DNA from 2 places in the Pseudomonas sp. 37 R 15 genome. Region 1 is predicted to be linked to the other one. Evidence: predicted binding sites of a transcription regulator. Region 1 holds the regulator's gene; the other holds the start of a gene.

Region 1 (9,929 bases):
GGGCGGCGGCGGTGGCCGCGACTTGCGGCAAGGCTTCGGCGACAAACGTGCCTTTGCCATGCAGTTGGTCGAGCAGTGCCTCGAACTCGTCGTCGGTAATATCGGTGCTGGCATTGGCTGCCGGCGCTGCCGGCGTAGCGGGCGCGGCATCCGACGGAGCCGGGGCCACGGCGTCGGCTGCGAACTGGCCTTTGCCATGCAACTGGTCGAGCAGGGATTCGAATTCGGCGTCGGTAATGTCTTCGCTGGTCGGCGTGGCGACCGGCGCAGCCGCAACCGGCGCTTCAGCTTGAGCCTTGACCGCATTGAGCGAGTCGAGCAGTTGCTCGAACTCGCTGTCGGTCACGTCCGGCTCGGCTTGCGCCACCGGTTCAGGCTCGGCTTGCACCGCAGGTGCTTCGGCAGCCGGTTCGGCCAGGCGCGCCAGGGCGGCCAGCAGTTCCGGGGTGGCGGCCGTGATCGGCGCACGTTCGCGCACTTCGCTGAACATGCCGTTGACCGCATCCAGTGCTTCGAGAATCACGTCCATCAATTCCGAGTCAACCTGACGCTCACCCTTACGCAGGATGTCGAACACGTTCTCGGCGATGTGACAGCACTCCACCAGCTCATGGAGCTGGAGGAAGCCGGCGCCCCCTTTTACAGTGTGAAAACCGCGAAAAATTGCATTGAGCAGGTTCGCATCATCCGGGCGGCTTTCCAGCTCGACCAGTTGTTCGGACAGTTGCTCTAAAATTTCGCCGGCCTCTACAAGGAAATCCTGAAGGATTTCTTCATCGGCGCCGAAGCTCATGTGGGTGCTCCTTAGAAGCCTAAACTGGACAGCAAATCGTCTACGTCATCTTGACCGGATACGACGTCTTCACGTTTATCGGCATGAATCTGCGGACCTTCACCCTTGGCGAGATGTTTTTGTGGATCTTTTTCCGAGAGGATCGCTTCACGGTCATGTTCGATGCCGGCAAAACGGTCGACCTGGCCGGCCATGAGCACCAGTTTGAGCAGGTTGCTTTCCACTTCGGTGACCAGTTGGGTCACCCGCTTGATCACCTGGCCTGTGAGGTCCTGGTAATCCTGGGCCAGCAGAATATCGTTGAGGTTGCTGGCCACCGTGCGATTTTCCTGTTCGCTGCGCGACAGAAAACCGTCAACCCGACGCGCCAGCTCACGGAACTCTTCAGCCCCTACTTCGCGGCGCATGAAACGGCCCCAGTCCACGCTCAGGGCGTGGGCTTCGCTGGCCATGCCGTTGACCAGGGGCGTGGCGTTTTCCACCAGGTCCATGGTGCGGTTGGCCGCCGCCTCGGTCAGCCTGACCACATAGGACAGGCGTTCAGTGGCATCGGTGATCTGCGAAATCTCTTCGGCCTGGGGCATGCGCGGGTCAATCTGGAAATTGACGATCGCACTGTGCAGCTCGCGTGTGAGCTTGCCCACTTCCTGGTACAGGCCGCGGTCACGGGTCTGGTTAAGCTCATGGATCAACTGCACCGCGTCGGCGAACTGGCCTTTTTCCAGGCTGTCGACCAACTGGTGAGCATGCTTTTTCAGGGTCGACTCAAAGTCGCCCTGTGACGTTTCTTTATGCTCCATAGCTCCCCCGCGATGGCATTAGCCGTGGATGCGTTCGAAGATTTTTTCGATCTTCTCTTTCAAGGCCAATGCTGTGAATGGCTTGACCACGTAACCGTTGACCCCGGCTTGGGCGGCTTCGATGATCTGTTCACGCTTGGCTTCGGCGGTCACCATCAACACCGGCAGGCTGCGCAGTTTTTCATCGGCGCGCACATGGCGCAGCAAATCGATACCGGTCATGCCCGGCATGTTCCAGTCGGTTACCAGAAAGTCGATGCTGCCGCTGTTGAGGATCGGAATCGCCGTAATGCCGTCATCCGCCTCGACCGTGTTAGTGAACCCAAGGTCACGCAACAGGTTTTTTATGATCCGCCGCATCGTTGAGAAGTCATCAACGATGAGGATTTTCATGTTCTTGTCCAATTCGACCTCCAAGCAGTCTTAAACGCGCCCAGCACCTGGACGCGCCACTTCAATCAACAGGCGTTACACAAAAAGGACTGCCCAGGGCACCACGGAGCGATCCCGCGAAGGCCGAAGCCTTCGCGGTAGCATCTGCAGTGTCCCCACACTGCCTGTCAGCGCGCGCGCCACTCTCCCAACCGTCCCCGCAAGCGGGCCGCGCACTGGCTATGCAACTGGCTGACACGCGATTCGCTGACCCCCAGGACCTCACCGATTTCCTTGAGGTTCAGCTCTTCGTCGTAGTACAGCGCCAGCACCAGGCGCTCACGCTCCGGCAAATTGGCAATGGCGTCCGCCAACGCGCCCTGGAAACGCTCATCTTCCAGATCGCGTGACGGTTCCATATGCGCACTCGCGCCGTCCTCGTGCAGCCCTTCGTGTTCGCCGTCCTGCAACAGGTCGTCGAAACTGAACAGGCGGCTGCCCAAGGTATCGTTCAAAATCCCGTAATAATCGTCGAGACTCAATTGGAGTTCGGCCGCAACTTCATGATCTTTAGCGTCACGACCGGTTTTTGCTTCAATTGCACGAATTGCGTCACTGACCATGCGCGTATTGCGGTGTACCGAACGCGGCGCCCAGTCGCCTTTACGCACCTCATCGAGCATCGCGCCACGGATACGGATACCCGCATACGTCTCGAAACTCGCGCCCTTGCTCGCGTCATATTTGGTCGACACTTCGAGCAGGCCGATCATGCCGGCCTGGATCAGGTCTTCCACCTGCACGCTGGCGGGCAGGCGCGCCAACAGGTGATAGGCAATGCGCTTGACCAGGGGCGCATAGCGCTCGATCAATTCGCCCTGGCTGTCACGTGCCGACTTTTTGTAAAGGTTGTAGCCGCTTGATGTCATAGCACAGGTCCCGCGCTCGTCTGATGCACCAGTCGCTCGACGAAAAACTCCAGATGCCCCCGAGGGTTGGCAGGCAGCGGCCAGGTATCGACCTTCTGGGCAATGGCCTTGAACGCCAGTGCGCACTTCGAACGAGGGAACGCTTCGTAGACCGCACGCTGCTTTTGCACGGCCTTGCGCACACACTCGTCATAGGGAACTGCGCCGACGTATTGTAACGCCACATCGAGGAAACGATCCGTGACCTTGGTCAACTTGGCGAACAGGTTGCGCCCTTCCTGCGGGCTCTGGGCCATGTTGGCCAGCACGCGGAAGCGGTTCATGCCGTAGTCACGGTTAAGCAGTTTGATCAGGGCGTAGGCATCGGTGATCGAGGTGGGTTCGTCGCACACCACCAGCAGGACTTCTTGCGCTGCGCGTACAAAGCTGACCACCGACTCGCCGATCCCGGCGGCGGTGTCGATCACCAGCACGTCGAGGTTGTCGCCGATATCGCTGAAGGCCTGGATCAGGCCGGCGTGCTGCGCCGGGCTCAGGTGCACCATGCTCTGGGTGCCGGAGGCGGCCGGCACGATGCGGATCCCACCGGGCCCCTGCAGCAGCACATCGCGCAGCTCACAGCGGCCTTCGATCACATCGGCCAGCGTGTGTTTGGGGGTCAGCCCCAACAGAACGTCCACGTTGGCCAGGCCCAGGTCAGCATCCAGCAGCATGACGCGACGGCCAAGCTCTGCCAGGGCCAGGGACAAATTCACTGACACGTTAGTTTTGCCGACGCCACCTTTGCCGCCGGTCACCGCGATCACCTGTACGGGATGCATGCTGCCCATTTTATTTCTTTACCTTGTCTTGCTTAGACGCAGGCTACATGGCTTGGCCGCGTGTATCGCTTGCAGGCCATCGATGTAGGTACATTTCACGGTGTTCATCCTGCCTCATCCCACCCGTTTTGCCGGGTTGTGATAAAGGTCGGCGAACATATCGGCCATCGCTTCCTCGCTAGGCTCGTCTTGCATTTGCACGCTGACAGCACGGCTGACCAACTGATGACGGCGCGGCAGATGCAAATCATCCGGGATCCGCGGCCCGTCGGTCAGGTAGGCGACCGGTAGTTCATGACTGATTGCCAGGCTCAACACTTCGCCCAGGCTGGCAGTTTCATCCAGTTTGGTCAGGATACAACCGGCCAGCCCGCAGCGTTTATAGCTGTGGTAGGCAGCGGTAAGAACCTGTTTCTGGCTGGTGGTTGCAAGCACCAGGTAATTTTTTGACTTGATGCCACGCCCGGCCAGGCTTTCGAGCTGCATGCGCAGGGCCGGGTCGCTGGCTTGCAGGCCGGCGGTATCGATCAACACCACGCGCTTGCGCAGCAGCGGGTCGAGGGCGTTGGCCAGGGACTGGCCCGGGTCGACATGGGTCACCGGCACATTGAGGATGCGGCCCAGGGTCTTGAGCTGTTCCTGGGCGCCGATGCGGTAACTGTCCATGCTCACCAGCGCGATGTTTTGCGCGCCGTACTTGAGCACGTAGCGCGCTGCCAGCTTGGCCAGGGTGGTGGTCTTGCCCATGCCGGCGGGGCCGACCATGGCGATCACACCGCCCTCTTCCAGGGGTTCGATTTCCGGGGTGGCAATCATGCGTGCCAGGTGCGCCAGCAGCATGCGCCAGGCCTGGCGCGGCTCTTCGACTTCGGAGGTCAGCGCCAGCAGGTCACGGGACAACGGGCCGGACAGGCCGATGCGTTGCAGGCGACGCCACAGGTTGGCCTGTTGCGGCTTGCTGCCTTGCAGTTGCGTCCAGGCCAAAGAGCCGAGTTGCACTTCGAGCAGCTCGCGCAGGCCGTTGAGTTCAAAGCGCATCGAATCGAACGCACGCTGATCGACCGCGGCGGCCGGGGCTGGCGCGGCGGGACGCGGCGGTTCGACAAACGTAGGTTCCACCAGCGGCTCGGAAGCGGTCAGCGGCAGGCCGGCGAACAACTGGCGATTGGTGGTAGCGTCGCTGTCGCCGCGCATGCTCAGTTCGGCCTGGGCCGAGACGATGCGCGAAGCGGTCTTGCGCAGCTCGTCTTCAAGCTCCATGTTCGGCACGCGCGGCGCCAGGGCCTGGGGGGTGTAATCCAGGGCAGCCGTCAGCTCGACACCGCCGGCAATACGACGGTTACCGATAATCGCGGCATCGGCGCCCAGCTCATCGCGGACCAACTTCATGGCCTGACGCATATCGGCGGCGAAAAAACGCTTAACTTGCATAACCCACTACCCTCAGCCGTTGGGCCCTACTGTCGCGACGATAGTCACTTGCTTATTGTCAGGAATTTCCTGGTAAGCCAACACGTGCAAATTCGGTACTGCCAGGCGTCCAAAGCGCGACAACATCGCGCGGACCGGACCGGCCACCAGCAAAATCACCGGCTGGCCCTGCATCTCCTGGCGCTGCGCGGCTTCGATCAACGAACGCTGCAGCTTTTCAGCCATGCTTGGCTCCAGCAACACACCTTCTTCCTGGCCTTGCCCTGCCTTCTGAATACTATTGAGCAATATCTGTTCCAACCTTGGCTCCAAGGTGATAACAGGCAGCTCAGACTCAACGCCTACAATGCTTTGCACGATTGCGCGGGACAAACCGACGCGCACCGCCGCCACCAGCGCGGCAGTATCTTGACTCTTGGCGGCGTTGTTGGCGATGGCCTCGGCAATGCTGCGAATGTCCCGTACCGGCACTTGTTCGGCGAGCAAGGCCTGCAGCACCTTGAGCAACTGCGACAGCGACAGCACGCCCGGCACCAGCTCTTCGGCCAGTTTCGGCGAGGCCTTGGCCAGCAAACCCATCAATTGCTGGACTTCCTCGTGGCCGATCAGCTCGTGGGAGTGCTTGTAGAGAATCTGATTGAGGTGAGTGGCGACCACGGTGCTGGCGTCGACCACGGTGTAACCCAGCGATTGCGCCTGGCTGCGCTGGCTGACTTCGATCCACACCGCCTCCAGGCCGAAAGCCGGATCTTTGGCGGTAATGCCGTTGAGCGTACCGAACACCTGGCCGGGGTTGATCGCGAGTTCGCGGTCCGGGTAGATCTCGGCTTCGGCCAGGATCACGCCCATCAAGGTCAGGCGGTAAGCGCTGGGGGCCAGGTCGAGGTTGTCGCGGATATGCACGGTGGGCATCAGAAAGCCCAGGTCCTGGGACAACTTCTTGCGCACACCCTTGATCCGCGCCAGCAACTGGCCGCCCTGGTTGCGGTCCACCAGCGGAATCAGGCGGTAACCCACTTCCAGGCCGATCATGTCGATCGGGGTCACGTCGTCCCAGCCCAACTCCTTGGTTTCCTGGGCGCGGGCCGGGGATGGCAGCAATTCCTGCTGGCGTGCGATTTCCTGCTGGGCCTGGACCTTGACTGCATTCTGCTTTTTCCAGAACAGATAGGCCGCGCCGCCGGCCATGGCCGCCATGCTCAGGAACGAAACGTGAGGCATGCCCGGCACGATGCCCATGACGGCCATGATGCCGGCGGCCACGGCCAACGCCTTGGGGGATGCGAACATCTGGCGGCTGATCTGCTTGCCCATGTCTTCGGAGCCCGAAGCACGGGTCACCATGATCGCTGCCGCTGTAGATAACAACAGTGATGGCAATTGCGCCACTAAACCGTCACCGATGGTCAGCAAGGCGTACACCTTGCCTGCGTCGCCGAACGTCATGCCGTGCTGGAAGATCCCCACGGCGATGCCGCCGATCAGGTTGATGAACAGGATCAACAGGCCGGCGATGGCATCACCGCGCACGAATTTGCTGGCGCCGTCCATGGAACCGTAGAACTCGGCCTCCTGGGCGACTTCGGCCCGGCGTGACTTGGCCTGGTTCTGATCAATCAGGCCGGCATTGAGGTCGGCGTCGATGGCCATCTGCTTGCCGGGCATCGCATCCAGGGTAAACCGCGCGCTCACCTCGGAAATCCGCCCGGCACCCTTGGTCACCACCACGAAGTTGATAATCATCAGGATCGCGAACACCACGATACCGACCACGTAGTTACCGCCGATCACCACCTCACCGAAGGCCTGGATCACCTTACCGGCGGCGGCGTGACCGTCCTGGCCATGGAGCATCACCACGCGGGTGGACGCCACGTTCAGCGCCAGGCGCAGCAGGGTCGCCACCAGCAGGATGGTGGGGAACACCGCAAAATCCAGTGGCCGCAGGGCGTACACACAGACCAGCAGCACCACCACCGACAAAGCAATGTTGAAGGTGAAAAACACATCGAGCAGGAACGGCGGCATCGGCAACATCATCATTGCCAGCATCACCAGCAACAACAACGGCACACCCAGATTGCCCCGCGACAGGTCAGTCAGGGTGCCACGGGCCGTGCTGAGCATTTGAGAGCGATCTACCACCGGTATTCCTCGTGTCCTTGAAGCAAAGTTTTGACGCTGGGAGGCGTCCTGAAGGCGGTATTGCAAGAAGCCTTCCAACTTTGCTTTCGGGCTCTGACAACCTGCCAAGCGCCCGAGGCCATCGGGCCTGAATCCATTCAAATGTGGGAGGGGGCTTGCCCCCGATAGCGGGGTATCAGCTATGGATTTGTTGACTGACACACAGCGATCGGAGGCAAGCCCCCTCCCACATTTGGTTTTGTGTGCAGCCAGGTAATGCCCAGGAAATTTCCGACAAGGATTTGGGGTTGCCCCTAGGAAAACCGCTCTAGTCTCCGTACACCGCTGCAAACGCAGCGGACGGGCGTCGCGGTCCGATTTACCAATGCGCAAAAGCACCATTGTCCGCTTTCAGTCAGCGATTTTTTGTCGTTTACTGTGCGGCCCTTATGGTGGCTGTGCGCGGGATACCTTCGGGTATGCCGGGTTCCTTGGTAACCGGTCCGCGAACCTGCGCACAGCTGCCACCCTCCATCGCATCGCGGCGATCAGTGGCAGCTCCACCTTTACCGAGGATATTCACAGTGATCAAACCCGCCCCAAATCCCCCCATCCGGCTGTTTACCATCGCCGACGGCATCAGCAGCGAAGACCTGCTGGTTAACCTCAGCGAAACCCTCGCCTCGGCCAATGCGCTGAGCTGCGACCTGGCCTTTGACCTGGAAGGCTCGAAACGAGAAGAACTGCTTGGCGTTGCACAGTTGATCGAACTGGCGCAGTTACTGGCTGACCGTGTGCACGCCGACACCGGAATGACGGATACCGCAAGCAGCGCATAACGCGGTCCAACTGTGGGAGCAAGCCCCCTCCTACATTTGAGCTGTGTTCTGCCTTGAAATAAACGGCTATTCGGTTGAGTCAACCGTACGCACATTCTCAGCCTGCGGACCTCACCGTGCCCGTTGCCATTGCCGCTCTCCTTTACCCATCGGGTCCCGCCTCGGTGTCATTACTCGCACTGATGGGGAGTGCATAGACGCCGTTGGGTTTATGGATCATCTGAAACGTTATCTGCTCACCAATCGACAGTGCAGTCCAATGCCAATCGCTCCAATCGATGAAGATGTTTTCTTCCCCGTCGTCCAACGCAATCAACCACTCGCCGCGGGTCAACTCATAGGATTTGACAGTACCCGTCGCCACCTTCAATACCGCTCTCCCTGCATCTGGTTTACTACATGCGCGAAGTGCCAGGTATGTAATAAACAACGGGAAGCGCCCTGTGGCTACTGTCAAAGTTGACAGGTAGACGGGGGTCGCCGTTAGGTGCTAGAGCTGGCGAATCATGCATCCGGTGCTTTTTTTTGCGTGTGGGGTTTTCGCAGCTTGGGAGGGGCTAGGGGGACGTCAGCGCTCTTAACGCTTGTCGACTGAACGCCAACCTCATTGCCATCGCGATCCAGAGCCTTGAAGCCAATGCCCTTGACCGCATCGCACCACCTGACCGTGCCCCTGCTCATCATCGCCTCCCGAGCCGCGCATGGCTGCGTGGCTCATCGCTGTATCAAACAGTGAAGGCGGCGTAATGGCTACTGTCAAAGTTGACAGGTAATGGGCACCCTCCTGTAGGAGCGAGCTGGCTCGCGAAGGTGGGTAACGATAACGCGGGGCGTCAGGATGAACGCGGCGACCGTGAGTTTTTCGCGAGCAAGCTCGCTCCTACAGTGAGCAGCAGCGTTCAGGAATCGCGGCGCAGGTCTGGCGGAATCGGCAGGTCCTTGAGCGGATCAGGCCGCTTGCCCTTGCCCGCCCGGTATTGGCGGATCTGGTAGACGTAAGCCAGCACCTGCGCCACCGCCAGGTACAACCCGGCGGGGATTTCCTGGTCCAGATCCGTGGAGTAGAAGATCGAGCGTGCCAGCGCCGGGGATTCCAGCAGCAGAATGTCGTTGGCCACGGCGATCTCACGGATCTTCAACGCAGTAAAGTCGCTGCCCTTGGCCAGCAGCATCGGCGCGCCGCCCTTCTCCGGGTCGTACTTGAGAGCCACGGCATAGTGGGTCGGGTTGGTGATGATCACGTCGGCGTCGGGCACCGAGGCCATCATCTTGCGCTGGGACATTTCCCGCTGCAATTGGCGGATGCGTTGCTTGACCTCCGGGCGCCCTTCCTGGTCCTTGTGTTCGTCGCGCACTTCCTGCTTGGTCATCAGCAGTTTCTTGTGGCTTTCCCACAACTGGATCGGCGCGTCCACTGCCGCGATGATGATCAACCCGGCGGACATCCACAACGCGCTCCACCCCACCACTTGCAGGCTGTGAATGATCGCCGACTCCAGCGGCTCATGGGCGATGCGCAGCAGGTCGTCGATGTCGGACGACAACACCGCCAACGCCACGAACAGGATCAGGATGAATTTGGCCAGGGCCTTGAGCAGCTCCACCAGGGCCTTGGTGGAAAACATGCGTTTGAGCCCGGCGCCCGGGTTCATACGGCTGAACTTGGGCGCCATGCTGCCGGCGGCGAACAGCCAGCCGCCGAGGGCGACCGGGCCGATCAACGCGGCCAGCAGCAAGGTGATGAGAATCGGCTGCACCGCCAGCAGCGCGATCTTGCCTGAATGCAGCAGGTACTGGCCCATGGAATCGGGGTTGAGCAA
Region 2 (21,413 bases), 150 kb from region 1:
AGGGCGAAGACGATGGTGCCGACAAACAGCATGAACCACCATTTGGGCAGCGGGTTGTCGTATTCCTCGATACCGTCGAACGAGTGGCCAACGGTCTCGTCCGTCTGCTCGGCGCGCTGGCCCTTGCGGGTCGACAGCAGCAGCCAGGTCAGGGCGAAGATGGTACCCAGACTGAGGACTGTGACGTACAGACTCCAGAACGTAGTCATTCTTTGTTACTCCTAGACGCTTGCTCGACGTGCTTGATGGCTTCGGGATCATCTGCAAAGGGCAGCATGGTCGCGTCGTCGAATTCCGATTTGCGCCGTGGGCTGAACACCCACAGCGCCAGGCCTATAAAGGCCACCATCACCACAACGGTGCCCAGGCCGCGAATCATCCCGATATCCATGCCGGTCACCGTTTGCTTTTGATGAGGGTGCCAAGGCCTTGCAGGTAGGCCACCAATGCGTCCATTTCGGTCTTGCCCTTCACGGCTGCGGCTGCACCGGCGATGTCTTCGTCGGTGTAGGGCACGCCCAGGGTGCGCAAGACTTCCATCTTCTTCGCGGTGTCCTTGCCGTCGAGCTTGTTTTCCACGAGGAACGGGTACGCCGGCATTTTCGACTCGGGCACCACGTTGCGCGGGTTGTACAGGTGCGCGCGCTGCCAGTCATCGGAGTAACGCCCGCCGACACGGGCCAAATCCGGGCCGGTACGTTTGGAACCCCACAGGAACGGGTGGTCCCACACGCTTTCCCCGGCAACCGAGTAGTGGCCATAGCGTTCGGTTTCGGCACGGAACGGGCGGATCATCTGCGAATGGCAGCCCACGCAACCGTTGGCGATGTAGACGTCGCGGCCTTCCAGTTCGAGGGCGGTGCGCGGCTTCATGCCTTCGACCGGCTTGTTGGTCACGTCCTGGAAAAACAGCGGGACGATCTGGGTCAGGCCGCCGATGCTCACGGCGATGACCATGAAGAAGGCCAGCAGGCCGATATTCTTCTCGACGACTTCATGCTTCATCAGTGGGCTCCCACAACGGCGATCTTGGCGGCGGCTTCGGCTTCTACAGGGTTCGAAGCACGCACGGTGCGCCAGACGTTGTAGGCCATGAACAGCATGCCGGCGGCAAAGAACGCACCGCCCAGGGCACGGACGATATAGCCCGGATGGCTGGCTTGCAGCGCTTCGACGAAGGAATACGTGAGGGTGCCGTCATCATTGATCGCACGCCACATCAGGCCCTGGGTGATGCCGTTGACCCACATCGAGGCGATGTAGAGCACGGTGCCGATAGTGGCCAGCCAGAAGTGGGTGTTGATCAGCCCGACGCTGTGCATCTGTGCGCGGCCGAACAGCTTGGGGATCATGTGATACAGCGCGCCGATGGAAATCATCGCCACCCAGCCCAGAGCCCCTGCGTGTACGTGGCCGATGGTCCAGTCGGTGTAGTGGGACAGCGAGTTGACGGTCTTGATCGCCATCATCGGGCCTTCGAAGGTCGACATGCCGTAGAACGCCAGCGATACCACCAGAAAGCGCAGGATCGGGTCGGTGCGCAGCTTATGCCAGGCGCCCGAGAGGGTCATCATGCCGTTGATCATGCCGCCCCAGCTCGGCGCCAGCAGGATGATCGACATCGCCATGCCCAGGGACTGTGCCCAGTCCGGCAGCGCGGTGTAGTGCAGGTGGTGGGGACCGGCCCAGATGTACAGGGTGATCAGCGCCCAGAAGTGCACGATGGACAGGCGATAGGAGTAGATCGGACGTTCGGCCTGTTTCGGCACGAAGTAATACATCATTCCGAGGAAACCGGTGGTCAGGAAAAAGCCGACGGCGTTATGCCCGTACCACCACTGAATCATCGCATCGGTCGCGCCGGAGTAGGCCGAGTAGGACTTGAACAGGTTCACCGGCAAAGACGCGTGGTTGACGATGTGCAGCATCGCCGTGACCAGGATAAACGCCCCGTAGAACCAGTTGCCGACATAGATGTGCTTGGTCTTGCGCTTGACGATGGTGCCAAAGAACACCACGGCATAGGTCACCCACACGATGGCGAGCAAAATGGCGATCGGCCATTCCAGCTCGGCGTATTCCTTGGTGGTGGTGTAGCCCAGGGGCAGGCTGATGATGGCGCCGACGATGACCGCCTGCCAGCCCCAGAAGGTGAAGGCGGCGAGGCCATCGGAGATCAGGCGCGTCTGGCAGGTACGCTGCACGACGTAATAGGAGGTGGCAAACAACGCACAGCCACCGAAGGCGAAGATCACCAGGTTGGTGTGCAGCGGGCGCAGGCGGCCGAAGGTCGTCCAGGGCAGGTCGAAATTCAATTGCGGCCAGACCAGTTGCGAGGCGATGAACACCCCGAGCCCCATGCCAAGGATCCCCCAGACCACCGTCATGATGGCGAACTGGCGAACCACCTTATAGTTATAAGCAGTCGGACTGATTGCTGTGCTCATTCTAAGGTTCCACGGTTTAAGTATTTTTATAGGTAAAATCGGCCGCAAGTATGTAGAAAGCGAGGGGCCATTGCAACGCAATGACTGACCTGTATCAAGGCGTTCCACGCCAGATTCTGCGCCCTTTCCATGTTGTGTGTAAGGATAAAGTCAGAAATCGAAAGCTGATCGAGTGGACAGGAATTTTCGAGGGCGCAACGGATACCGTCGCGTACGCCAGGATTGGCCCACTGCAGGAACAAGCGTAGACCCGAAAGCGAGGAGGGGACAGTTGGGTTTTGAAGGGGTGTGACACTTGGTCGCGAATGTCGCAACACTGTAGGAGCGAGCTTGCTCGCGAAAAACGTCAACGGTAACGCGGTCAGTCTGGTCTATCGCGTTGTGTTTACGTGCTTCGCGAGCAAGCTCGCTCCTACAAGTGCTAATGGGTCAGGCTATACACATAGGCCGCCAGCAGATGCACTTTGTCATTGCCTTGCAGCGCTTCCTGCGCCGGCATCTGGCCCTGACGGCCATGGCGAATGGTCTGCTGCAATTGCGCCAGGCTGGTGCCGTAGATAAACCCGGCTGGCTCGGTCAGGTTTGGCGCACCCATGGCTTCCACGCCGTGGCCTTGCGGACCGTGACAGGCCACGCAGGTGGTGTTGAACGTGGCCTGGCCCGCCACGAGGTCGGCAGTGCTGTCGGCGGGCAAGGGCAGCTTGGCCAGGTCGTGGCGTACATAGGCGGCGACATTCTTCACCCCATCCTCGCCCAGTACTTCACCCCAGGCCGGCATCGCCGCGTGACGACCGCCCATGATGGTGGCCTTGATCGCTTCGGCCGAACCGCCCCAGCGCCAATTGTTGTCCGCCAGGTTGGGGAAGCCATACGCGCCCTTGGCATCCGAGCCGTGGCACACCGCGCAGTTGGACGCGAACAGGCGACCGCCCATCTTCAAGGCTTGCGGATCCTTCGCCACTTCTTCCACCGGCATGGCCGAGAATTTGGCGAAGATCGGCCCGAACTTGGTGTCGGCCTTGGCCATCTCCTTGTCCCACTCCTTGGCCGACGTCCAGCCGTCTTCATAGCCCGGCAACACGCCTTTCCAGTTGCCCAGGCCCGGGTAGAGGATCAGGTAGCCGACCGCAAACACCAGGGTGCCGGCGAACAGCATGAACCACCACTGGGGCAGCGGGTTGTCGTATTCCTCGATACCGTCGAAGGCGTGGCCCATGGTCTGGTCGACGCTGCCCTTGGTCTCGCCCTTGCGGGTACCGATCAAGAGCCAGGTCAGGCCGATCAGGCTGCCGAGGGTCAGTACGCAGATCCATGTACTCCAAAACAGGGTCATGGCCGAGTGCTCCTTATTGCAGGCTCTTCTTGAGCGTCGGATGGAGAAGGTTCATCGGCGAAGGGCAGCAGGCGCGCCTGCTCGAATTCCGCAGTGCGCCGGTTGTTGAACACCCACAGCGACAGGCCGATAAAGGCGATGGCGACCACCAGCGTGCCGAGGCCGCGGATGGTGCCCGCATCGAATTCAAATCCCATGGCTCACCTCTTGCTCTTGATGGCAGTACCGAGTACTTGCAGGTAGGAAACCAGTGCGTCCATCTCGGTCTTGCCCTTGAGGCTGGCGACCGCGCCCGTGATGTCATCGTCGGTGTACGGCACGCCGAGGGTGCGCATCACCTTCAACTTGGTCTCGGTGTGGCTGCTGTCGACGGCGGCGGTGACCAGCCATGGATAAGCCGGCATTTTCGACTCCGGTACCACGTTGCGCGGGTTGTACAGGTGCGCGCGGTGCCAATCGTCCGAGTAGCGTGCGCCGACGCGGGCCAGGTCCGGCCCGGTGCGCTTGGAACCCCACAGGAACGGGTGGTCCCACACGCTTTCGCCCGCCACCGAGTAGTGACCGTAGCGCTCGGTCTCGGCGCGGAACGGGCGGATCATCTGCGAGTGACACTGCACGCAGCCTTCACGGATGTAGATGTCGCGGCCCTCCAGTTGCAACGCGGTGTAGGGCTTCATGCCTTCGACCGGCTTGTTGGTCACGTCCTGGAAGAACAGCGGGACGATCTGGGTCAGGCCACCGATGCTCACGGCGAGCACCATCAGCAGCATCAGCAGGCCAACGTTCTTTTCAATCGTTTCGTGTTTCATCACAGACTCCTCAGGCCAGCTGCGCGACAGGGACAGCTTCGACAGGCTGCACCGAACGCACGGTGCGCCAGGTGTTGTAAGCCATCAGCAACATGCCGCTGAGGAACACCGCACCGCCCACCAGCCGCACGATGAAGCCTGGGTGACTGGCCACCAGGGTTTCGACGAAGGAGTAGGTCAAGGTGCCGTCTTCGTTGACCGCACGCCACATCAGGCCCTGGGCAATGCCGTTGACCCACATCGAGGCGATGTAGAGCACGGTGCCGATGGTGGCCAGCCAGAAGTGCGCGTTGATCAGGCCGAGGCTGTACATCTGCTCGCGACCGAAGACTTTCGGGATCATGTGGTACAGCGCGCCGATGGAAATCATCGCCACCCAACCGAGTGCGCCGGCGTGTACGTGGCCGATGGTCCAGTCGGTGTAGTGGGAGAGGGCGTTGACGGTCTTGATCGCCATCATCGGGCCCTCGAAGGTCGACATGCCGTAGAACGCCAGGGACACCACCAGAAAGCGCAGGATCGGGTCGCTGCGCAACTTATGCCAGGCGCCCGACAGCGTCATCATGCCGTTGATCATGCCGCCCCAGCTCGGGGCCAGCAGCACCAATGACATCACCATGCCCAACGACTGCGCCCAATCCGGCAGCGCGGTGTAGTGCAAGTGATGAGGGCCGGCCCAGATATACAGGGTGATCAGCGCCCAGAAGTGCACGATGGACAAGCGATAGGAATACACCGGGCGTTCGGCCTGCTTGGGCACGAAGTAGTACATCATCCCGAGAAAGCCTGCGGTGAGGAAAAAGCCCACAGCGTTATGGCCGTACCACCACTGCACCATGGCATCCGTCGCACCGCCGTACAGCGAGTAGGACTTGGTCAGGCTGACCGGGATTTCCAGGTTGTTGACGATATGCAGGATCGCCACGGTGATGATGAATGCACCGAAAAACCAGTTGCCCACATAGATATGCTTGGTGTTGCGCTTCATGATCGTGCCGAAGAACACGACGGCATAGGCGACCCAGACGATGGTGATCAGGATGTCGATCGGCCATTCCAGCTCGGCGTATTCCTTGGAACTGGTGTAGCCCAGCGGCAGGCTGATCGCAGCCAACAGGATGACAAGTTGCCAGCCCCAGAAACAGAACGCAGCGATTTTCGGCGCGAACAGCGTTGTCTGGCAGGTGCGCTGCACCGAGTAGAAGGAGCTTGCGAACAGCGCGCAGCCCCCGAAGGCGAAGATCACCGCGTTGGTGTGCAACGGGCGCAGGCGACCGAAGCTGGTCCAGGGCAAATCGAAGTTGAGCGCAGGCCAAACCAATTGGGCCGCGAGAAAAACCCCGAGCCCCATGCCGACGATGCCCCATACCACCGTCATAATGGCGAATTGGCGGACCACCTTGTAGTTATAGGCGGTACTTAAAGTAGTGTTCATGGTTCCCCATCCACGGTTCAACCCAAGCAGATGCGGCACTTGGGCTGGAGTTATAGGCAGACTAAAAAGCGAGGCAAGCATGGGCAAAGAGCACAAGGCCAGTATTGACGGGGATCAATGGGCACAGTGTGTGCGCGAACGCGGCTGGTTGTGGGATGTCGCCACGGGCGCCCCCTCGGGCCAGCCGGCCACGCTGATCCTGGCCCACGGCGCCGGTGCGCCGATGGACTCGGCGTTCATGAACGACATGGCTGCGCGCCTTGCCGGGCATGGTGTGAGCGTATTGCGCTTCGAGTTTCCCTACATGGCCCAGCGCCGTGCGGACGGCGGCAAGCGCCCGCCGAATCCGGCGCCGAAACTGTTGGAATGCTGGCGCGAGGTGCATGCGCAGGTGCGACGTCATGTCGCTGGGAAACTGGCGATTGGCGGTAAATCCATGGGGGGGCGCATGGCCAGTTTATTGGCCGATGAGCTGGGCGCCGATGGGCTGGTGTGCCTGGGGTATCCGTTCTATGCGGTGGGCAAGCCGGAAAAACCTCGGGTCGAGCATCTGGCTGCACTGAAAACGCCGACGCTGATTGTGCAGGGCGAGCGGGATGCACTGGGTAATCGGGCGGCGGTGCAGGGATATGAGTTGTCGCCGAACATTGAGGTGATGTGGTTGGTGGCGGGGGATCATGACTTGAAACCGCTGAAGGCGTCGGGGTTCAGTCATGAGCAGCATCTGGAGGCGGCTGCGGCGCGCGTGGCTGAGTTTCTGGGTGCCTGTTAGGGACCTATCGGGGGCAAGCCCCCTCCCACATGTTGACCTCATGCCAACCTTGGAACTCGGTCGAGTGTGGGAGGGGGCTTGCCCCCGATAGCGGTCTAGCGGTTGAAACGCTCCACGAGCGAGTACTGGGTATTGGCGGTATGCGTCAGCTCTTCACTCAACTGCGCCGAGTTCATCGCCTGCTCCGAGGTCTGGTCCGCCAACAGCGCAATGGTGCTGATATTGCGGCTGATCTCTTCTGCAACCGCGCTTTGCTCTTCGGTGGCGGCGGCGATCTGAGTGGTCATGTCGGTAATATTGGCTACCGCCTCACTGATGCCCACCAGCGCCTGATCCGCTTCCATCACCCGCGCTACACCCTCTTCGGCCTGGCGATGCCCGGCGTCCATGGTTTGCACGGCTGCGGCCGCGGTGCTTTGCAGCTTGGCGATCAGGGTATGAATCTGTCCGGTCGACTCGGCGGTGCGTTGCGCCAACTGGCGCACTTCATCGGCCACCACCGCAAACCCACGGCCCATCTCACCGGCACGCGCGGCTTCGATAGCGGCATTGAGCGCCAGCAGGTTGGTCTGGTCGGCAATGCCCTTGATCACATCCACCACGCCGCCGATTTCATCGCTGTCCTTGGCCAATTGCGTGACGGTGACACCGGTCTCGCCCACCGCCACCGACAGGCGCTGGATCGCCTCGCGGGTTTCCCCGGCGATATCGCGGCCGCGACCGGTCAGGCGATTGGCTTCCTGGGTGGCATCCGCCGTGCGCTGCACGTGGCTTGCGACTTCCTGGGTGGTCGCCGCCATCTGGTTGACCGCCGTGGCCACTTGTTCGGTCTCCACGCGTTGGCGCTCCAGGCCGCTGGAGCTGTTGTGCGCCAGGGTGTTGGACTGCGCCGCCTGGTCGTTGAGGTGTTCGGCGGTGTCCTGCAGGCGGGTGAGGCAGGTCTTCAAACGCGCTTCCTGGCTGAGGATCGACATCTCCAGGCGCGCCTGGGCGCCACGGCTGTCGGTGTACATCTGCGCGATCAGCGGGTCGGAGGTGGTCTGCTCGGCCAGGCGCAGCAAACGCTTGAGGCCGCGCTGCTGCCAGCTCAGGCCGAGCAGGCCCAACGGCACCGACAGCCCTGCCGCCAAGGCAAAGCCCCATTGGGACGTGAGGGTGGCGCCGATCATGAAACTCAACTGGCTGACCAGGATAAACGGCAGCCAGTCCTGCAGCACCGGCAGCCACTTGTCCCGCTGGGGAACGGCCGACTTGCCCTGGTTGATGCGTTGATAGAGCGCTTCGGCCCGGCGGATCTGCTCGGCGGTGGGCTTGATGCGCACCGATTCGTAACCGATCACCTGGTTGCCGTCGAAAACCGGCGTCACATAGGCGTTAACCCAGTAGTGATCACCGGTCTTGCAGCGATTCTTGACAATGCCCATCCATGGCAAGCCTTGTTTGAGCGTCGACCACATATGCGCGAACACCGCCGCCGGAACATCCGGGTGACGCACCAGGTTGTGCGGGGCACGGGTCAGTTCGTCGCGGGTGAACCCACTGATTTCGACAAAGGCGTCGTTGCAGTAGGTAATCACGCCCTTGGCGTCTGTGGTGGAGATCAACCGTTGCTGAGCGGGGAAGGTACGTTCGCGCTGGGTAACGGGTTGGTTATTACGCATGATTGTTCAATCCGCAAGGCTTTCACGGGTTATCGGCCATGGCGGGCGTTTATTTAACTTATTTTTGCAACAATCCAGCTCCCTCCTACCGTCAGGAAGGTTCAGCTGGCCAGCATCGGGTAGGTGAACAGGCCGAAGTGAAGCAGATTCAAGCCAAAGTGCGTGGCAATCGCTGCGCCGAGCCCGCCAAACCGATACGCCAGGCCGTAACCGACACCGGCAATGCTCGCCAGCAGCACCCAGTGCCAACCGGCGCCATAATGCACCAGGCCGAATATAAGCGAGGCCAGCAGCAGCGCGAGGTTGTCGCCGTAGGGCAGGTGTTTGAAGCGTTGGCTCAGGCCACCCTGGATATAGCCACGAAACAGCGCCTCTTCCACCAGCGTCACCAGCAGCAGGTTGTTCAACACCCATAACCACGCCTGGTCCGGCCACTTCGGCGCCCAACTGATTATCCCAAGCAGGGCTGCGCCACCCAGCGCGGCGATGGCGGTCAGGGTGAGTGCCAGGGCCGTGACGCAGATCGACAGGCGCAATGAACGCCGCGCCACGATCCATGGGCAAGCCAGCAATAACCAGAAGCCGATCAGGGGTTTGTCCTGGTTCAGGTACATCGAGAACGGCACGGCGTCCGGAGTGAAGCGCTGGGGCGCAATGCCCCGGCCATTATGGAAACCCGGCAGCCAATGCATCGCCAGGCCCAGGGCCAGGACGATAAACAGGCCGTGACCCAGGTAGCGTGCCCAAGGGTTGCGTTGCTGGCGTACGGCATACCCGGCCACTAGCAACAGCGCCACTGAGACCGCCGCCAGCACGCCCAGTTGGCCGTAGCTCAAGGCCAGGACATAGCCAATGGAAAGCAGCGTGAGGTACAGCCAGGGCAGAGCAGTCATGTGAAGTCCTTCGAAAAAAACGGCCGGCATTATAGCGAGCGGTCCGGCTCGACGGAATGAAAACGCCTCCATGGCCTGAAGTATCCGGGAGCCGCGCGTGCATTCAGGCTGCTCGTGGCTCGCGCCTACTGTTGTGTGGCCGCAGCACCAGCCACAGCGCCCCTGCAATCAGCACCCCACCGTACAGGTGAGCCATGGACAGCGGCTCATCCAGCCACAGCGCGCCCCACAACACGCCGAACGGCGGGATCATGAAGGTCACGGTCATCGATTTGACCGGCCCGATGGAGGACAGCAGGCGAAAGTACAGAATGTAGGCAAAGGCCGTACACACCAGGCCCAACCCCAGCAACGACATCCACACCTGCCACCCACCCCAGCTCACCGGTGGCTGGCTGATGGCGCTGTAGGCAAACAACGGCAGCAAGAACAAGGTGGCGCCGAGCATGCTGCCCAAGGCCGACAGGCGGCTGTCCAAACCGCCGCGTTGATCCAGCCAGCGCCGTGCCAGAAAACCGGCAAAGCCATAGCAGGTGGTCGCCAGTAGGCACGCCATCGCGCCCATCAACAATTCCATGTCAAATGCCACCGGCCCCGCACGCGTGAGCACGGCTACGCCAAACAGCCCCAAGGCTACACCCGCGATTTTCGACGGTGTCAGGCGTTCACTGAAGAACAGCCCGCCAATCAGCACGCCCATCAAGGGGGTGGTGGCGTTGAAGATCGCTGAATAACCCGCCGGCAATACCTGGGCCGCCACCGAGTACATGGTTGCCGGAATTCCGGAGTTGATCACGCCCAACAGCAGGACGGTCTTGAACTTGCCCTGGAAATCCCAGCTCACGCGCATCAGTGCAAGAATCACCAACAAGCCGGCGGCAGCGATCGATACGCGGAAAAACGCGGTCGGCACGGTGCCGATTTCCGGCGCGATGATGCGCATGAACAGGAAACTCGCACCCCAGATGGCGGCCAGTCCCAGCAAGTAGAGGGTGTCGACAGGTTTCACGGAAAACTCCTACGCAATCAGGCGGGGGAGTGTTGCCCAGCGTCCCGGTCGACACAATCGCTAAGTAGCGTCGCCGATGAAAAATCGGCCTTCTCCTGCCTCGCTTCACTGGCTAAGCTCAGGGCTTCCCGCAACCCGTTCGAGGTTTTCCGTATGTCGCAGCCCGCCCTCGCTATCGCCCGGATGATCCTCGACGGTTTCGACGACTACCGTGAGCACTTTCGCCAAATTACCGATGGCGCGCGCGAACGCTTCGAAAAAGCCCAGTGGCAGCAAGGGCAGGCCGCTTCGGCGGCGCGCATCAACCTCTACGAAGATAAGGTGGGGGAGGTCACGGCACGTCTGCGCGCCGCTTTCGATGCGGGCACGTTGCAGGACATCGACCTGTGGCCCCTGGTGAAAAGTGCCTACATCGGCCTGATCGACCTGCGCTTTGACGATGAGCTGTCCGAAACCTGGTACAACTCGGTGTTCTGCGGCCTGTTCAGTCATGACCTGATCAGCGACGGCTGCATGTTCATTCATACCACGCGGCCCAGCCAGCGGCGGGCGCGGGCAGCGCAAACCCGCTCCTACACGCCTGTCGGCAATATAACCGAGATGCTCGCGCAGATTTTCTCGGACTACAGCTTCAGTGAGCCCTACGCCGACTTGCCTGCCGACCTGCGACGCCTGGAAGCGCAACTGCGGGAAAACCTGCCGGACTGGGTGTGCAAAGACCCGGACCTGAACGTCGAGCTGTTTTCCTCGGTGCTCTACCGCAATAAAGGCGCCTACCTCGTCGGCCGTATCTACACCCGCGACGAACAGTGGCCGTTGGTGATCCCCTTGCTGCACCGCGAAGAACGGGGCATCCAGATCGATGCGTTGATCACTGATGAAGCCGACGTGTCGATCATCTTCTCCTTCACCCGGTCGTACTTCATGGTCGATGTGCCGGTACCTGCGGAGTTCATCGGCTTTCTCAAACGCATCCTGCCCGGCAAGCACATTGCCGAGCTATACACCTCCATCGGCTTTTATAAACACGGCAAGTCGGAGTTCTATCGCGCCCTGATCAACCACCTGGCTACCACCGATGACCAGTTCATCATGGCCCCGGGTGTGCGCGGCATGGTCATGAGCGTGTTCACCCTGCCGGGCTTCAACACCGTGTTCAAGATCATCAAGGATCGCTTTTCGCCGTCGAAAAACGTCAACCGCGCCACGGTGATCGAAAAGTATCGCTTGGTGAAAAGCGTCGACCGGGTAGGGCGCATGGCCGATACCCAGGAGTTCGCCGACTTCCGCTTTCCCTTGAGCAAGTTCGAGCCCGAGTGCCTGGCCGAGTTGCTGGAAGTCGCCGCCGGCACGGTCCAGGTAGACGGCGACACGGTGCTCATTCGCCACTGCTGGACCGAACGGCGCATGACCCCGCTCAACCTCTACCTCGACAACGCCAACCCCGCCCAGGTGCGCGAAGCCCTGGAAGACTACGGCCTGGCGATCAAGCAGTTGGCGGCGGCGAATATCTTCCCTGGCGATATGCTGCTCAAGAACTTCGGCGTCACCCGTCACGGCCGGGTGGTGTTCTACGACTACGATGAAATCTGCTTTCTCACCGAAGCCAACTTCCGCCACATCCCCGCGCCGCGCACTCCCGAGGATGAAATGGCATCGGAACCCTGGTACTCCATCGGCCCGCTGGACGTGTTCCCTGAAGAATTCCCGCCGTTCCTGTTTGCCGATGCTGGCCAGCGCAGGTTGTTCGATGAGTTGCATGGCGAGTTGTACAACGCCGATTACTGGAAGGGCCTGCAGGAGGCGATTCGGGCTGGGAAGGTGATTGATGTGTTTCCATATCGGCGCAAGTGGGAAGGCATGTCTTGAGTCACCGGGTCTGCGCGATTGAGCCAGCGCTACGGCGTGGCCCAAACAGTCCGCATGGGGGGACTTATTTTTTTGCCCATTCGACAAGGCGGATAACGCCGTGCGGCCCCATTTGATTGACCGTCTCAAGGCCGCACGACGTCTGCGCCAACCTGTTCCCCTTCAATCGATCCAGGCGGGCCTGGGTGTATCAGGCATTTTCGCTATCGCGTTATTGATGTGAAGCGGTCATGCCATGAAGGGCCAGATTGTTTGCCAGATCTGTATAGATATTGCGCAAGTCGGTGTTCAGTTCAGCCACCAGCGCTCGCTGTTTATTGCTTTCTTTAAGTTGACTGATAGCCGCCTGCTTGACGTGCATGCTGGTACTGGAATGAACCAGTGACTTGAACTGCGCGCGCTCCTGGGCGCTGTCAGCTTGTTCCGTGCGGGGCACTGCGTTCAGTTGTACAAAGCCTTTTTCGATGACGGCCAGTTCCAGTTTGATTCGGCGGTTGTTTGGCGCAGTCAGCAGCAGCGCGGGGTTCATGCCCTCGATCGAGCTGCCATCAAGATTGCCGTTGCGCCAGGCATCGCGCAAATTCACCAAGGCGCCCCGTGCGGCATCGACCGCCTGGGACGAGAGTTTATCCCCCAGGCCGTTGCGCTGTGCGGTATCGACAGTGCGGTCCAGTCGGTGGAGTGTCAGTTCCACCGATGCCAGTTGCTTGTGCCGCTCGAGATTCTGCTCCAGGCGTTTGCGCTCCGGAACCAGGCCGATGGAGGATTTGAACTGGCTGCTGCCTTTCAAACGGCCCGTCGCCCATGCATTGCGATAATCGGTCATGGCGTTGCGTTGTTTGAGAAAGAGGTCTTCCTCGGCGTGAGAGAGGGGGAGCGGCTGTTGCTTGATGTGGCTATCCAGCAGCGCAATCTCTTTGTCCAGGACGTTGATATGTTTGACCGCCTGTTCCAGGCCGTGCCCACTCAACTGCTTGCTCAGTGGTGCAGGCTGCAGGACGGCAACCGTTATCGGGTCCAGCTCGCAGGGCGGTGGCGGGGCGGCGGTGGCCCACGCTGCGCGTCGATCCAGCAGGGCAGTGCGTTGCTCCACGCGAGCCGTCAGTTGCGCGTAGCGTTGCTGGAGGACTTGCAGGCTTGTCCTGTCATCTGGTTGCACGGCGAAGTGGCTGCGGCTTTGCTGGTCGAAGGTTGCAAGCGCGTCATTAATCCTTGAAATATGCATCCAGGCTTGAAGCTGATGGCCTCTGTCCTGCGGTGCACTCTCCGGCATGGAGCTGACAGGGCTGAACAACGTCTGTTCAAGCCGCCGGGCGTTGTCGAGTATGTGTCGGTGCCCTTGCCCTACCAGGCTGTTGACCACCGCTTCATGGATAGCGCGGGTCTGCTGGAACAGCTGGCCCACGGTGGAACCAAGTGGGTTGGAGGGAAATACTTCGGGTCTGGTCATAATGGCATCTGCGCTACGGTTGAGTGGTAGTGGGCCTCAAATGTCTGCGTTCTTCAGTTCTTCAGCCAATCTGTAGACCTGTGCCAGGATTGGAGATGCGCTCAGCGGGTCGGGCAGGTAAACGTCTCGGTATTCGGCTTGCGCAATATTCCACAGGTTGTCTATCGCTGCTTTCAGGTCGTTCTCCTTCAATGCTCGCGGAACAGTGAGGCACTGGCCGGCCAATTGAGTGACCAGCTGCGATGACCCAGCGAAAGCGCCGTTGGCCCAGGAATTTTTGAGGCTACCTATCTTGCGCCAGAGATTCCCGACGGTTTCCAGATCAATCGATGTTCCCTGCTCCTGGCCATGGCTCATCAACAATGCGCCCAGTTGTTCAGCCCGCTCGAGCAGGCGGTCGAGGCGGTGCACATGTTTGACTGCCTGGGACAGCGCTCTTCCTGACAAATGGGGAGAAAACTGTGTTGCATCCTGATGGGTGGAGGGGTTGGCTGTGTCTTGCTCGTCGTTTGCGTCACGTGCGGGCTGAGGGCTGATGCTGTTCGTGGCCTGCCAGTAGCTGGGCGGGAGCGATGCAGGTCGTTGTGATTCGAGCTGCCTGACCGAGTCCGGGTGCGTATCTTCGGCGTACATTTGCAGCGTGTTGAAATAGGCCTGAGCGCTGCGAGCACGCTGTTCCAGGGCGGGGTCCTGCTCCTCCGTATAAGCGGGGACCGTGTGCAAGGTCCATGTCGTCGGGAAAGTGGGCGATTCCGCAATGGGTGTGGGCATCAGGTTTTTCCTTGGCGAGCAGCGGAGAGTGGGAGTGCAGGTGTTGTCGCAGTAAAGCGCGCCGGACGGTGGCCAAGCCATATGAAGAGCTCTGATAGCCCTGTATGAAGAGTCTGATGAGGGAGTGGGCTGGGGCGTGCTCGTCGGGCTCAGAATCGCCTGCTGCACGCCTAGGAAACGGCCTTGTTACGGTGATGAAAGAGCCTGGTTCGTTCACAAGGTCAGAAATCTGCGACAATTGCCGCCTTACGATCATGTCACCGCAGGCTCACCTGCCTCACTATAAAGACCTTTGCGTACCTGATGACTGACCAAGCCCCCACCCTCGACCAACTGCTCGACACCCTCGATCACGCCATGCTCGCCGACCGCCACCGTTTGCGCCGGCAGTTGCTTGAGCTGCGCAAAAAGCCCGACGAGCAAAAGCTGGCGCAGTGGGTGGCGCGCATGCAGGCGTCCTGCGCCCAGGTCACGGCGCGGCGTGCGAGCCTGCCGGTGATTCGTTACGACGACAGCCTGCCGATTGCGGCCAAGCGTGACGAGATCAAGGCTGCGCTGAACAAGCATCAGGTGCTGATCATTGCCGGCGAAACCGGCTCGGGTAAAACCACCCAGTTGCCGAAAATCTGCCTGGAAATCGGCCGTGGCCAATACGGCCTGATCGGCCATACCCAGCCACGCCGGATCGCCGCGCGCAGCGTTGCCAGCCGTGTCGCCGAAGAACTGGCCACGCCGCTCGGCGCGTTGGTCGGCTATCAGGTGCGCTTCGAGGACCAGAGCGATTCCAATACGCTGATCAAGCTGATGACCGACGGTATCCTGCTGGCGGAAACCCAGAACGACCGCTACCTGGAACGCTATGACACGATCATCGTCGACGAAGCCCATGAGCGCAGCCTGAACATCGACTTCCTGCTCGGTTACCTCAAGACGCTGTTGCCGCGCCGGCCCGACCTGAAAGTCATCATTACCTCGGCCACCATCGACCTTGACCGTTTCTCCAAACACTTCGACGATGCGCCGATTGTCGAGGTCTCGGGCCGCACGTTCCCGGTCGACACCTGGTACCGCCCGCTGACGCTGGAGCAGGATGAGGAGGGCAACCGCGTCGAGGACGACCTCACCGTCGACCAGGCAATCCTCGCCACCCTCGATGAAATCGCCGCCTATGAGCGCAGCGAGCGGCGCAGCCCCGGCGATGTGCTGGTGTTCCTGCCCGGCGAACGCGAGATTCGCGACGCCGCCGAGATGCTGCGCAAGGCCCAGCTCAAGCACACTGAAATCCTGCCGCTGTATGCGCGCCTGTCACCGGCCGAGCAACAGCGCATTTTCCAATCGCACCCGGGCCGCCGCGTGGTACTGGCGACCAACGTCGCGGAAACTTCGTTGACGGTGCCGGGCATTCGTTATGTGATCGACAGCGGCACCGCGCGCATCAGCCGCTACAGCTACCGCGCCAAGGTGCAGCGCTTGCCGATCGAAGCGATCTCCCAGGCCAGCGCCAACCAGCGTAAAGGCCGTTGCGGCCGGGTCGAGCCGGGCATCTGCATTCGGTTGTACAGCGAAGAAGACTTTATCGGGCGCCCGGAATTTACCGACCCTGAAATCCTGCGCACCAACCTGGCGGCGGTGATCCTGCAGATGCTGCACCTGCGCCTGGGCGAAATCACCGACTTTCCGTTTATCGAACCGCCGGATGGCAAGGCCATCAGCGACGGTTTCAACCTGCTGCAAGAGCTGTCGGCGGTGGACCGCAACAGCCAGCTCACACCGTTGGGCCGCCAGCTGGCGCGCCTGCCGGTGGACCCGCGCATGGGCCGCATGCTGCTCGAAGCCGCCAAACTGGGCAGCTTGCAGGAAGTGTTGATCGTGGCCAGCGCCATGTCGATCCAGGACCCGCGCGAGCGTCCGCCGGAGCGCCAGCAGGCCGCCGACCAGGCCCATGCGCAGTGGAAAGACCCGGATTCGGACTTCGCCGGGCTGGTCAATCTGTGGCGCGGCTTTGAAGAGCAGCGCCAGGCACTGACCGCCAGTCCGCTGCGCAACTGGTGCCGAAAGAACTTCCTCAACTACCTGCGCCTGCGCGAATGGCGCGACTCCCATCGCCAGTTGAGCCTGATCTGCCGCGACATGCAGTTGACGATCAACAAGGAACCGGCCGACTTCCCGAAATTGCACAAGGCGGTGCTGTCCGGCTTGCTCAGCCAGATCGGCCAGAAGACCGAGGACGGCGACTACCTGGGCGCGCGTCAGCGGCGCTTCTGGATTCATCCCTCCTCGGGCATCGGCAAGAAACGTCCGCAATGGCTGATGACCGCTGAACTGGTGGAAACCACCAAGCTGTATGCGCGCATGGTGGCCAAGATCGACGCCGACTGGATCGAACCGCTGGCCGGGCACTTGATCAAGAAAAACCATTTCGAACCGCATTGGGAGAAAAAGCGCGGCCAGGTGGTGGCGTTTGAACAGATCACCTTGTTCGGGCTGATCGTGGTCGGACGCCGGCCGGTGCATTACGGGCCGATCGATCCGGCGGTGTCGCGCGAGCTGTTTATCCGTGAAGGCCTGGTGCGTGGGGAAATCCAGTCCCGCGCCAAGTGCCTTGCGGCCAACCAGCAACTGCTGGAGCAGCTCGACGAACTGGAAGCCAAGGCGCGCCGACGTGACATCCTGGCCGACGAGGAAACCCTCTACGCCTTCTACGATGCGCGCCTGCCGGCAGAGATCCACCAGACGGCGACCTTCGACAGCTGGTACAAGGTCAACAGCCAGAAAGACCCGCAACTGCTGATCATGCGCGAGGAAGACGTACTGGCCCGCGAAGCCAGTGAAGTCACCGCTGCGCATTACCCGGACACCTTGCACCTGGGCGACCTGGCCCTGGCCTTGAGTTACCACTTCGAGCCCAACCACCCGCGTGACGGCGTCACCCTGCGTGTGCCGGCGCCGCTGTTGCCGGCATTGCCGGCCGAGCGCCTGGAATGGCTGGTGCCAGGGGTGATCGAAGCCAAGTGCATCGCGCTGGTGCGCAACTTGCCCAAGGCGCTGCGCAAGAACTTTGTGCCGGTGCCGGATTTCGTCAAGGCGGCGCTGCAGCGCATCGAGTTTGGCCAGGGCTCGCTGCCCCAGGCGCTGGGCCGCGAATTGCTGCGCATGACTGGTGCGCGGGTCAGCGATGAAGCCTGGGCCGAGGCGGCGCAGCAGGTGGAAAACCATCTGAAGATGAACCTGGAAGTGGTTGATGGCCAGGGCAAATTCCTCGGCGAAGGCCGTGACCTGGCGCAGCTGACGGCGCGTTTCGCCGAGGCCAGCCAGGCGGCGCTGGCGGTACCGCAAACCGCAAAAAGCCAGCAACCGGTAGAAGCCAGGGTGTTCGCACCCGTGGCGGAGAAGACCCAGCAAAACATCGCCGGCCTGTCGATGACGGTCTACCCGGCGCTGGTGGAAGAAAACGGCACGGTCAAGGAGGGGCGTTTCTCCACGGCCGCCGAGGCCGAATTCCAGCACCGTCGTGCCTTGCAACGCCTGCTCATGCAGCAACTGGCGGAACCGGCGAAATTCCTGCGCGGCAAATTGCCGGGGCTGACCGAGTTGGGCCTGATGTATCGCGAACTGGGGCGCATCGATGCACTGGTCGAAGATATCCTGCTCGCCAGTCTCGACACCTGCGTACTGGAAGACGAAACCAATCTACCGCGCGATGGCGCCGGGCTGGCCGGGCTGGCCGAGCGCAAGCGTGGCGGCTGGACCGAGCACGCCGAGCGTCTGGCGCGCCTGACCCTGGAAGTGCTGAAACTCTGGCATGGCCTGCAAAAACGTTTCAAAGGCAAGATCGACCTGGCCCAGGCAGTGGCCTTGAACGATATCAAGCAGCAGTTGAGTCATCTGGTGTACCCGGGTTTTGTGCGCGAAACTCCGGCGCAGTGGTTCAAGGAACTGCCGCGTTACCTCAAGGCCATTGAGTTGCGCCTGGAAAAACTGCCGAGCCAGGTGCAGAAGGACCGTGTGTGGAGCACCGAACTGAGCGGCCTGTGGGCCCAGTACCAGAACCGCCTGAACAAGCACGCCCAGGAAGGCAAGCGCGATCCTCAGCTGGAACTGTATCGCTGGTGGCTGGAGGAATATCGGGTGTCGTTGTTCGGCCAGCAGTTGGGTACCAAGGTGCCCATATCCGACAAGCGATTGAGCAAGCAATGGAGCCAGGTAGAGCCTTGAGGGCTGCCCAGTTTCCCAAGTGAGCAGCGATCAAAGGTGGGAGGGGGCTTGCCCCCGATGACTGAGTGTCAGCCACTGATGCCTTGACTGATACACCGCCATCGGGGGCAAGCCCCCTCCCACATTGTGAGCTGTGTGCAGCCGGACTATCGAGGAAATTTCCGACAAGGATTTGGGTCCAGTACCGCAGCAAGCAACTGGTAACACGGTCCCACTGTGGGAGGGGGCTTGCCCCCGATGACTGAGTGTCAGCCACTGATGCCTTGACTGATACACCGCCATCGGGAGCAAGCCTCCTCCCACATTTAAGGGTGTCTGTCCGGGAAGTGGCGCCAAACCCCAGTGTTTGTGGCAAACTTCGCGCCCATAAATGCCGGAATCGTCGTAGCAGCGACGTGATGGAATAAAGCATTGCCAGTTTGATGCCCGCTGGATGGAATCAAACGACCTACAGTTTGGTACGACGGTACCAATATCTTCTGCCTGACAGATTTAGAGGAACGACCGTGCATAACGTCGTCATCAGCGGCACTGGCCTGTACACCCCGGCCAACAGCATCTCCAACGAAGAGCTGGTGCAGTCTTTCAATACCTATGTGCAGCAGTTCAACAGCGAAAACGCCGCGGCCATCGAGCGCGGCGACGTGCAGGCGCTGACGGAGTCCAGTGCGGCATTCATTGAAAAAGCCTCGGGCATCAAGAGCCGCTTCGTGATGGACAAGGACGGCATTCTTGACCCGCAGCGCATGGCCCCACGCTTGCCCGAGCGCAGCAACGACGAATGGTCGGTGCTCTGCCAGATGGCCGTCGGCGCGGCCGAACAAGCCCTGCAACGCGCCGGCAAGACCGCCGCCGACATCGATGGCGTGATCGTCGCCTGTTCCAACCTGCAGCGTGCCTACCCGGCCATCGCCATCGAGGTGCAGGAAGCCCTGGGTATCCAGGGCTTCGGGTTTGACATGAACGTGGCGTGTTCCTCGGCCACCTTCGGTATCCAGAATGCCGCCAACAGCATCCAGCTGGGCCAGGCCCGGGCGATCCTGATGGTCAACCCGGAAGTCTGCACCGGCCACCTGAATTTCCGTGACCGCGACAGCCACTTCATCTTCGGCGATGCCGCCACGGCGGTGATCCTCGAGCGTGCCGACCTGGCGACCTCCGAGCACCAGTTCGACGTGGTGAGCACCAAGCTGCTGACCCAGTTCTCCAACAACATCCGCAACAACTTCGGTTTCCTCAACCGCACCGCGGAAGAGGGCGTCGGCGCGCCGGACAAACTGTTCGTGCAGGAAGGCCGCAAGGTGTTCCGCGATGTCTGCCCGATGGTGGCCGAATTGATTGGCGCGCACCTGGCAGAAAACCAGCTGGGCGTCACGGATGTGAAGCGCTTCTGGCTGCACCAGGCCAACCTGAGCATGAACCACTTGATCGTGAAGAAACTGCTGGGGCGCGAGGCTTCGGTGGAAGAAGCGCCGGTGATCCTCGATACCTACGCCAATACCAGTTCGGCAGGCTCGGTGATTGCGTTTCACACCTATCAGGATGACCTGCCCAAGGGCGCTGTTGCCGTACTCAGCTCTTTCGGCGCCGGGTATTCGATTGGCAGTGTGATCCTGCGTAAACGCTGATTGCGCGGCCGGGCGCGGGCAAATGTGGGAGCTGGCTTGCCTGCGAAGGCATCGGCTCGGTGTGCCTTAATCATCGCTCCCGCATTGAGCGTATTTCCAAGGCGAGATTGAGGTAAACGATGGCGGCAGCGGACGACACGCATCTGCTTGAACGCCTGCTCAAGGGCGAGCAGCGGGCCTACAAGGAGTTGGTCACCACGTACCAGAGTGCGATGCGGGCGGTGGCCTATGCCATCGTCGGCCAGCGGCATGCCGATGAAGTGGTGCAGGATGCCTGGCTGTCAGTGGTACGCAGCCTCGCCAGGTTCGAAGGGCGCTCCAGCCTGAAGACCTGGTTGCTGACCATTACCGCGAACGCCGCCAAGGGCCGCTACAAGCAAAATCGTCGGGAGGTGTTGCTTGACGACCTGCCTTCTCCCCATGGAACCATCGGTGATGAACGCTTTACGCCTGACGATGGACACTGGGCCGTAGCGCCGTATGCCTGGCACCAGGACACCCCGGAAGCCTTGCTGACCGAAGAGGAATTGCGCGACTGCCTGGAGCACACGCTTCTGAGCCTGTCCCAATTGCAAAGCAGCGTGCTGGTGCTGCGTGAGCGCCAGGGCCTGGAGCTGGAAGAAATCTGTAATCTTCTGACGCTCTCGCTCTCCAATGTGCGTGTGTTGTTGCACCGGGCACGGCTTAAAGTCTTTGCCACAGTGGAGCACTTTGAGGAAACGGGCGAATGTTGACGTGTAAGGAACAAGTGGCACGTTCCAGTGACTACCTCGATGGGCAATTGACCTTTCGTGAGCGTCTGCTGGTGCGTCATCACTTGATGTTCTGCCCCAACTGCCGACGATTTATCCGTCAGATGCGCCTGATGCAGGCGACGTTGCGGATCATGCCGGACGAGCCGGTGCAGGATGCGGATGCGCTGGCCGAGCGACTCGCGGCCCAGCGGCGTAAAGATGTGTAGGCGCGAGCTGGCTCGCGAAAAACGTCAACGATAGCGCGGGTAGCCTGGATAACCGCGCTGCCTGTTCGTTCTTCGCGAGCCAGCTCGCGCCTACAGGGTGAGATTAGAACTTGGCTTCAGCATCCAGCTGCAGGGTGTTGGTGTTGGCATCACGCTGGGT

The links. The regulator FliA, encoded in region 1, starts transcription of late flagellar genes. The targets are predictions, from matches to a motif close to CTAAAGTTTNNNNNNNNNNNGCCGNTAA.
Region 2: a site for FliA is predicted at 8,487-8,514, ahead of BFQ04_RS04590 (methyl-accepting chemotaxis protein). Genes of this name have one in related genera too.

The regions. Positions count from the first base shown of each region.
Region 1 is NZ_CVTV01000018.1:104-10,032, forward strand. Features, by position in the region: partial or broken gene BFQ04_RS03870 (Hpt domain-containing protein) at 1-793, opposite strand, end outside; gene BFQ04_RS03875 (protein phosphatase CheZ) at 805-1,593, opposite strand; gene BFQ04_RS03880 (chemotaxis response regulator CheY) at 1,612-1,986, opposite strand; gene fliA (RNA polymerase sigma factor FliA) at 2,154-2,894, opposite strand; gene fleN (flagellar synthesis regulator FleN) at 2,891-3,724, opposite strand; gene flhF (flagellar biosynthesis protein FlhF) at 3,830-5,146, opposite strand; gene flhA (flagellar biosynthesis protein FlhA) at 5,159-7,273, opposite strand; gene BFQ04_RS03905 (DUF6124 family protein) at 7,855-8,109, shown strand; gene BFQ04_RS03910 (cold-shock protein) at 8,252-8,473, opposite strand; gene flhB (flagellar biosynthesis protein FlhB) at 9,009-9,929, opposite strand, start outside.
Region 2 is NZ_CVTV01000018.1:146,134-167,546, reverse strand. Features, by position in the region: gene ccoP (cytochrome-c oxidase, cbb3-type subunit III) at 1-209, opposite strand, end outside; gene BFQ04_RS04630 (CcoQ/FixQ family Cbb3-type cytochrome c oxidase assembly chaperone) at 206-391, opposite strand; gene ccoO (cytochrome-c oxidase, cbb3-type subunit II) at 397-1,005, opposite strand; gene ccoN (cytochrome-c oxidase, cbb3-type subunit I) at 1,005-2,447, opposite strand; gene ccoP (cytochrome-c oxidase, cbb3-type subunit III) at 2,869-3,780, opposite strand; gene BFQ04_RS04610 (cbb3-type cytochrome oxidase subunit 3) at 3,777-3,977, opposite strand; gene ccoO (cytochrome-c oxidase, cbb3-type subunit II) at 3,981-4,589, opposite strand; gene ccoN (cytochrome-c oxidase, cbb3-type subunit I) at 4,600-6,024, opposite strand; gene BFQ04_RS04595 (alpha/beta family hydrolase) at 6,104-6,796, shown strand; gene BFQ04_RS04590 (methyl-accepting chemotaxis protein) at 6,892-8,457, opposite strand; gene BFQ04_RS04585 (CPBP family intramembrane glutamic endopeptidase) at 8,559-9,350, opposite strand; gene BFQ04_RS04580 (DMT family transporter) at 9,454-10,359, opposite strand; gene aceK (bifunctional isocitrate dehydrogenase kinase/phosphatase) at 10,513-12,228, shown strand; gene BFQ04_RS04570 (hypothetical protein) at 12,440-13,678, opposite strand; gene BFQ04_RS04560 (hypothetical protein) at 13,715-14,449, opposite strand; gene hrpA (ATP-dependent RNA helicase HrpA) at 14,753-18,664, shown strand; gene BFQ04_RS04550 (beta-ketoacyl-ACP synthase III) at 19,171-20,292, shown strand; gene BFQ04_RS04545 (RNA polymerase sigma factor) at 20,412-21,026, shown strand; gene BFQ04_RS04540 (anti-sigma factor family protein) at 21,020-21,253, shown strand; gene BFQ04_RS04535 (putative porin) at 21,357-21,413, opposite strand, start outside.